Linked DNA regions of Youhaiella tibetensis. The protein of the gene in region 2 interacts with the protein of the main gene of each other region in a pairwise test. Links are inferred from orthologs where the notes say so. Each region holds a gene or a part of one and is shown on either strand. Other genes may lie near its edges.

Evidence for each region.
Region 1: the proteins of FNA67_RS21560 (region 2) and FNA67_RS11300 interact in binary tests that used the Escherichia coli proteins (3 or more experiments, as listed by UniProt). The link is inferred for Youhaiella tibetensis from one-to-one orthologs.

Annotation. Positions count from the first base shown.
Region 1 is NZ_CP041690.1:2,325,821-2,328,570, forward strand. It holds FNA67_RS11300 (P-II family nitrogen regulator), read left to right. Parts: upstream 1-1,081; coding sequence 1,082-1,420; downstream 1,421-2,750. Other genes in the region: tig (trigger factor), read right to left, coding at 1-526; glnA (type I glutamate--ammonia ligase), read left to right, coding at 1,483-2,750. UniProt on the Escherichia coli protein: P-II indirectly controls the transcription of the glutamine synthetase gene (glnA). P-II prevents NR-II-catalyzed conversion of NR-I to NR-I-phosphate, the transcriptional activator of GlnA. When P-II is uridylylated to P-II-UMP, these events are reversed.
Region 2 is NZ_CP041690.1:4,383,997-4,388,835, forward strand. What follows is about bases 1,429-4,839. They hold FNA67_RS21560 ([protein-PII] uridylyltransferase), read right to left. Parts: upstream 4,440-4,839; coding sequence 1,629-4,439; downstream 1,429-1,628. Other genes in these bases: murJ (murein biosynthesis integral membrane protein MurJ), read right to left, coding at 1,429-1,625; mutS (DNA mismatch repair protein MutS), read right to left, coding at 4,420-4,839. In the rest of the region: more of murJ, read right to left, coding at 66-1,428.

The sequences.
Region 1 (2,750 bases), 2.1 Mb from region 2 along the record:
GACCGAGGTGGTCGCCCGTCTCGACGACGCCGTTCTCGCCCTTGTCCTCAAAGCCCTTGTTCTGGGCGAAGAAGCGATTGAGTTCCTTGTCGACCTCGGCATCGCTGACTTCGACAACCGGCTTTTCGACCTTGATGCCCTTGAAGTCCATCAGCTTGACCGGGGGCAGCACTTCGTAGCTGACGTCGAACGCCAGGTCGGCGCCGCCGTCCAGGATGCGGTTCAGCTCGGCCTGGTCTTCCGGAAGGTCGACCTTGGGCTGGGTGGCGGCGCGCTCGGAGCGCTGATCGAGCGTCTCGGAGACGCCGGCGTTGATGGCCTCTTCGAGCACTTCGGACATGGCGGAACGGCCATAGACCTTCTTGATGTGCGAAACCGGCACCTTGCCCGGGCGGAAGCCCTTGATCACTGCCTTGCCCTTGAGGTCCTCGAGCTTTGCGTCGAGCCGGGACGCCAGGTCCTTGGCCGGAATCACAACGGCCAGCTTGCGCTTGAGGCCTTCGTTGAGGGTTTCTGTGACCTGCATTCGGTTCAATCCCGTATTCATTGATCTCTAGCGGCCGAGGGGGTTCTCGGAGTGTGAGTGGTGCGGGTGAGAGGACTCGAACCTCCACGCCTCGCGGCGCTGGAACCTAAATCCAGTGCGTCTACCAATTCCGCCACACCCGCAAACACGGTGCCCTTGGCCCGGTTTGGGCGCAGGCTCTACCCTATGTTAGGGTGTCAGTCAAAGCCTCATTCCATTGGGTTTGCACAGGCTCGTTGCGAACTCCGCCTAATTTAGGCGCAAACGCCGCCCCAGGCGGAACGCAATCCGCACGTTTCACGCGCACAATGCACAAAAAATAGTCATACGGCGATTTTCTTCGCTCGTGTTGTAGTTGTGCGATCCCTCGCAAGGTCTTGTAAACCTCATGTTTTGCGAGGCACTGGCACAACTGGCACGCCCCCTGCATACGGTTAAGCGGCACCCGACCGGGGGGCCCGGAACGCTGACTGGCGTTCCTTGTTTGCAAGACCGGACGACAAGTTCGACAGGAGACGCCAAGTCTCCGCCGAACCGTCCTCGTGGAGGCGCGCAATGAAGAAAATCGAGGCGATCGTTAAGCCGTTCAAGCTCGACGAAGTCAAAGAGGCGCTGCAGGAAGTTGGCCTGCAAGGCATCACCGTGACCGAGGCCAAGGGCTTCGGCCGCCAGAAAGGCCACACCGAACTTTACCGCGGCGCCGAATACGTCGTGGACTTCCTGCCGAAGGTCAAAGTCGAGGTCGTGTGCCCTGACGATCTGGCGGAGAAGGCCATCGAGGCCATTCGCAACGCCGCCCAGACCGGCCGCATCGGCGATGGCAAGATCTTCGTCTACACGATCGAGCAGGCCATTCGTATCCGCACCGGCGAATTCGGCGACGACGCTCTCTGATCCCTCCCGGATAGAGCGAGCCGCCTACCCCACAAACCACTGGTTCAGACTGAGGAAGAACAATGACCACTGGAAGCGACATCCTTAAGCGCATCAAGGAAGAGAACATCAAATACGTCGACCTGCGCTTCACCGACCTGCGCGGCAAGCTGCAGCACGTCACCATGGACCAGTCGGTCGTGGACGAGGACATGTTCGAGGAAGGCGTCATGTTCGACGGTTCCTCCATCGCCGGCTGGAAGGCCATCAACGAGTCCGACATGGTGCTGATGCCCGATCCGGCCTCGGCTTACCTGGACCCCTTCTTCGGCGCCTCCACCCTCGCTATCAACTGCGACATTCTCGAGCCCAACACCTACCAGCCCTACAACCGCGATCCGCGCTCGATCGCTAAGAAGGCTGAAGCCTACGTCAAGTCGTCGGGCATCGGTGACTCGGTCGTGTTCGGCCCGGAACCCGAGTTCTTCATCTTCGATGACGTCCGTTACTCGAACACCACCTACAAGGTTGGCTTCGAAGTCGATTCCTCGGAACTGCCGACCAACAACGACGCAGTCTACGAGAACGGCAACAACGGCTACCACATCGGCCTCAAGAAGGGCTATTTCCCGGTCCCGCCGCTGGACTCCGCCCAGGACATGCGCGGTGAAATGCTCGAAGCCATGGGCGCCATGGGCGTCGTGATCGAGAAGCACCACCACGAAGTGGCCTCGGCCCAGCACGAACTCGGCATCCGCTTCCAGCCGATGATCAAGTCGGCCGATGACGTGCTCATCTACAAGTACGTCATCCAGCAGGTCGCCAATGCCTATGGCAAGACCGCGACCTTCATGCCGAAGCCGGTTTACGGCGACAACGGTTCGGGCATGCACTGCCACCAGTCGATCTGGAAGGACGGCAAGCCGCTCTTCGCCGGTGACCAGTATGCGGGCCTGTCGCTGGACGCCCTCTACTACATCGGCGGCGTCATCAAGCACGCCAAGGCCATCAACGCCTTCACCAACCCGACCACCAACAGCTACAAGCGCCTGGTCCCGGGCTTCGAGGCTCCGGTTCTGCTGGCCTACTCGGCACGTAACCGTTCGGCCTCCTGCCGTATTCCGTTCGGCCAGTCGCCGAAGGCAAAGCGCGTGGAAGTCCGCTTCCCCGATCCGCTGGCGAACCCCTACCTGGCGTTCACTGCCCTGCTGATGGCCGGCCTCGACGGCATCAAGAACAAGATCCACCCGGGCGACGCCATGGACAAGGATCTCTACGAGCTGCCCAAGGAAGAACTCAAGGAGATCCCGACCGTTTCCGGTTCGCTCCGCGAAGCTCTCGAGAACCTCGA
Region 2 (4,839 bases):
ACAGTCTCGTTATGGAAGCGGACGAGGGGGCTTATCGCAAGAAGCGGGCGCAAAGCGCAAGGGCATCAGGCGGTTCGCCGGCGCAGGCGCTTGAGCAGCATGCCCAGCGGCTGCACCCGCGTCACATGGACGAGGGCGAAGTAGAAGGCCATGCCGAACGCGACGAGGAACCCCAGCGCCACGAGCTGGACGAGGATGTTGGCGGCAAAGAGCGGCGCCATCGCCGTCGAGAGGCCCCAGAGCACCGCCGCCATGGCCACCGAAATGGCCACGATCACCGCGTGCCGGCGCCATTCGGCCGCCCCGAGCGCGAAATGGCGGCGCCGGTAGAGGAAGAAGGCGAGCAGCACCGTATTGACCCAGGCCGCCGCCGAAGTGGCGATGGCGATGCCCACATGCTGCAGGCTCGGGAACAGCGCCAGCGACACGGCGATGTTGACCGCCACCGAGATGGCCGCGAAGATCGTCGGGGTCACCGTGTCCTCGCGCGCGAAAAAGCCCGGCTGCAGTACGCGGATGAGCACATAGGCCGGCAGGCCCGCCGCGAACCAGACCAGCACCTTGGCGGTCTCGACCGTATCGTAGGCGGTGAACTCGCCGCGCTCGAAGAGCACGTGCACGATCGGCTGCGCCAGGGCGATGAGCGCGGTGGCGGCCGGCATCGAGAGCAGCATCGAGATCAGCAGCGCCTGCGTCTGGGAGGCCTCGGCCTCCTTGAAGCGCTGGCCGGCCAGGTGCCGGGAGAGCTCGGGCAGCAGCACCGTGCCTATGGCGATGCCGATGATCCCGAGCGGGAGCTGGTAGAGCCGGTCGGCGTAATAGATCAGCGCCATGGCGCTGGGCGCGCCCGAGGCGATGATCGTGCCCACGAACAGGTTCACCTGCGTGATGCCACCCGCGATGATGGCCGGCACCGCCCGGATCCAGAAGCGCTTGACCTCGCTATCGAATTTCGGCCAGACGAACTTGGGCACGAAGCGGGCCCGCCGGATGGCGACATAGACGAAGGCGAGCTGTGCCACCCCGCCCGCCAGCGTGCCGATCGCCACCCAGATCGCCGTCTCGACATCGGTCTTGGGCGCCCCGATCACCAGCGGCGCCATGAAGGCGATCATCACGATATTGAGCAGCACCGGCGCGAAGGCCGCCGCCGTGAAGCGGTTGAGCGCATTGAGGATCGCCGCATAGGCCGCCATCAGCGACATGCACATGAGGTAGGGGAAGCAGATCCGCGTCAGCAGCACCGTGAGCTCGAACTTTTGCGGATCGTCGGTGAAGCCGGGCACGAACGGCACCAGCACCCAGGGCATGAAGATCTCGACCAGAACGGTGACCACGGCCACCACCAGCACCAGCCAGGAGATGATGCGCGAGGCCCAGGCCCGCGCCGGGTCCTCGCCTTCCTGCTCCAGGGACTTGGAGAACATCGGAATGAAGGCGGTATTGAACGCTCCTTCCGCAAAGAGGCGCCGGAAGAGGTTGGGGAAGCGGAAGGCGGCGACATAGGCGTCGGCCGCAAAGCCGGTGCCGAGCACGGCCGCCACCAGCGCGTCGCGCACGAAGCCCAGCACGCGGCTGCCGACCGTCCAACCGCCGACGCTCAGGAAATTGCGGTAAAGGCTCACGCGTCAGCCGTTCGCCATGAGCTGCTGGCGCCGCTCATCGACCGGTTTGGGATGGAACACCGTCAGCAGCCGGTCGCGGATGCGGTTCTGGCGGGCTTTCGAATCGATCTTATGGCCGGTGAGGTCCGTGACGTAGAAGACGTCCACGGCCTTTTCGCCATAGGTGCCGATATGGGCCGAGCCGATGGTGAGGTTGAGGTCCGAGATTTCGCGCGTGAGGTCGTGCAGCAGGCCGGTGCGATCGAGACCGGAAAGCTCGATCACCGTGAACTTTTCCGATAGCGCGTTGGAGACCAGCACCTCGGCGGGCAGCGAGAAGGGCTTGAGGCGCCGGTTGTGGCGGCTTTCCTTGCCCAGATCGATCAGGATCTGCCGCTTGCCCTGCAGCAATTGCTTGGTGGTCTCGATGATGCGGGTGGCGCGCACCTTTTCGTCCTCGTCCGAGGTGAAGGCGCGGCGCAGCCGGAAGGTGTCGATGGCGCGCCCGTCCCGGGTCGAGAAGATCTGCGCCCCGATGATGGAGGCCTCGCTCATCGTGCAGGCGCCGGCAATGAGCGAAAGCAGGCGCGGGTGATCGGGCGTGTAGAACGAGACTTCGGTGATGCCCTCGAAGGCCTGGACGCGGATCGAGCCGGCGAAGGGCTGCCCGGCGGCGTCGGCGGCGCGGATCATCTTGGCATGCTCGACCTGCAGCTCGGGCTCGGCGCGCAGCCAGTAATGGTTGTAGTGCCGGGCCGTATAGGCTTCCACCTCCTCGGGCGGCCAGGCGGTGAGCGCGGCGGCCAGCGCCCGCTTGGCCTCGGTGACCCGATGCTCCTGGGAAACCTGGGAATGCCCGCCCGACAGCAGCGGCTCGGTGGCGTAGTAAAGGGCGCGCAGGAGCGAACCCTTCCAGCCCGTCCATACGCCCGGGCCAACCGCGCGGATATCGCAGGCGGTCAGGATCATCAGCAGCGCCAGGCGCTGGGGCGACTGCACCACCTCGGCAAAGGCCTTGGCGGTCTCGGGGTCCTGGATGTCGCGCGACTGGGCCACTTCGCTCATGAGCAGGTGGTGCTGGACCAGCCAGGCCACCGTCTCCGTCTCGGCCGGCGAGAGCGCCAGGCGCTGGCAGAATTTCCGCGCGATGCGCGCACCGGCCGTCGAATGGTCCTCCGGCCGCCCCTTGGCGATGTCGTGGAGGAAAAGCGCCACATAGAGCAGGCGCGTGTCGTTGAGATGGGGCAGCAGCTCGTGGGTCAGCGGCAGCTCGTCGCGCAGCCCTCCGTTGGCGATCTGGGCCATCACGCCCACCGCCCGGATCAGGTGCTCGTCCACCGTATAGTGGTGGTACATGTTGAACTGCATCAGGGCGACGATCTTGCCGAAATCGGGCACGAACTTGCCCAGCACCCCGCTCTCGTTCATCTGGCGCAGGATGCGCTCGACCGATTGCGGCGAGGTCAGGATGTCGAGGAAATTGGCATTGGCCTTGGGGTTGGCCCGCAGGTCGGCGTCGATGAGGCGCAGCGAGCGGCGGATTTCCTTGATCGCATCGGGATGGAACAGCAATTCGTGCCGCCCGGCGACCAGGAACATGCGGATGAGGTTGACCGGATCCTTGCGGAAGACGTCGGGCGTCGCGATGTTGAGCCGGCCCGTATCGATGATGAAATCGGGCTCGCCCTTGATCTTCTGCTTGCCCGAGCGGAACGGGGCCAGCACCCGCCCCACCAGGTCCATGTCCTTGACGTGGTTGAACTCGAGGCTGGCGCAGAAGATGCGCGTCAGGTCGCCTACGTCCTTGGCCACGAGGAAATAGCGCTTCATGAAGCGCTCGACGCCCAGCATGCCGACGCGGTCGGCATAGCCCAGGCGCTCGGCCAGTTCCGGCTGTACGTCGAAGGTCAGCTTCTCGTCGGCCCGGCCGGTGAGGAAATGCAGGTTGCACCGCACAGCCCAGAGGAAATCCTCGGCGCGTTGGAACTGGCGATATTCCTCGGCCGAGAACACGCCCTTCTCGACCAGTTCCTCGGCGGTCTTGACCTGGTAGAAATACTTGCCGATCCAGAAGAGCGTATTGAGGTCGCGCAGGCCCCCCTTGCCGTCCTTGATATTGGGCTCGACCACATAGCGCGTATTGCCCATCTGGCGGTGGCGTTCGTCGCGCTCGGCCATCTTGGCGGCGATGAACTCGGCCCCGGTCTTGGGCATGATCTCGGTCTCGAAGCGCTTGACCAGCGTATCGAAGAGCGGCCGGTCGCCGGTGAGGTAGCGCGCCTCGAGAGTGGCCGTGCGCACGGTCATGTCCGAGCGCGCCATGCGGATGCATTCGTCCACGGACCGGACGGCATGGCCGACTTTCTGGCCCAGGTCCCAGAGCATGTAGAGGATGTATTCGGTGACCTGCTCGCCCCAGGGGGTCTGCTTATAGGGCAGGATGAAGAGCAGATCGATGTCCGAGCCCGGCGCCAGCGTCCCGCGGCCATAGCCGCCGACCGCCGCCAGCGCGATGTTCTCGGCACCGGACGGATTGTCGACCGGATAGACCCGGGTAATGGCATAGGCGTGGATGGCGCAGATGATCTCGTCTTCGGCCGTGGCCAGGTTCTGGGCGCATTTGAGCCCCTTGCCGGTGGCCTTGAGTTCGGCTTCCGCCTGCTGGCGCGCCTCGGCCAGGGTCTTGCGCAGATGCGCCAGCACGATGGCCCGCGCCTCGCGCGACCGGGGCGAAAGCTCGCCCACTTCCCGGTCGAGTTCGGCGACGAGGGCGCTTGCCGGGGTGACGGCGAAGATCGGTTTTCGCGGGCGAGTTTCAGCTTCGGCGAGCGGCATCGCGGATTTTCTTGAGCTCGTAGATGATGTCGATCGCCTGGCGCGGCGTCAGTTCGTCGGGTCGGAGCTGGTCGAGCATGTCGTTGAGGGGGTCGGCGCTGACCGCACGTGTCTCTTGGGGCGGCTGGTGAGCAAACAGTGGCAGATCGTCCAGTACTTGTGTCGGGGCGCCGGAAGAACGTGCCTCAAGCAGAGTAAGCACTTGCCGGGCGCGACGCAACACCGGCTCGGGCAGACCCGCCAGCTTGGCCACCTGGATGCCGTAGGAGCGATCGGCGGCGCCTTCGGCGACTTCGTGCAGGAACACGACATCCCCCTCCCATTCCCGAACCTTCATGGTGTGGTTGGAAACTCTAGAGAGTGTCTTTGAAAGCGCGGTTAATTCGTGGAAGTGCGTAGC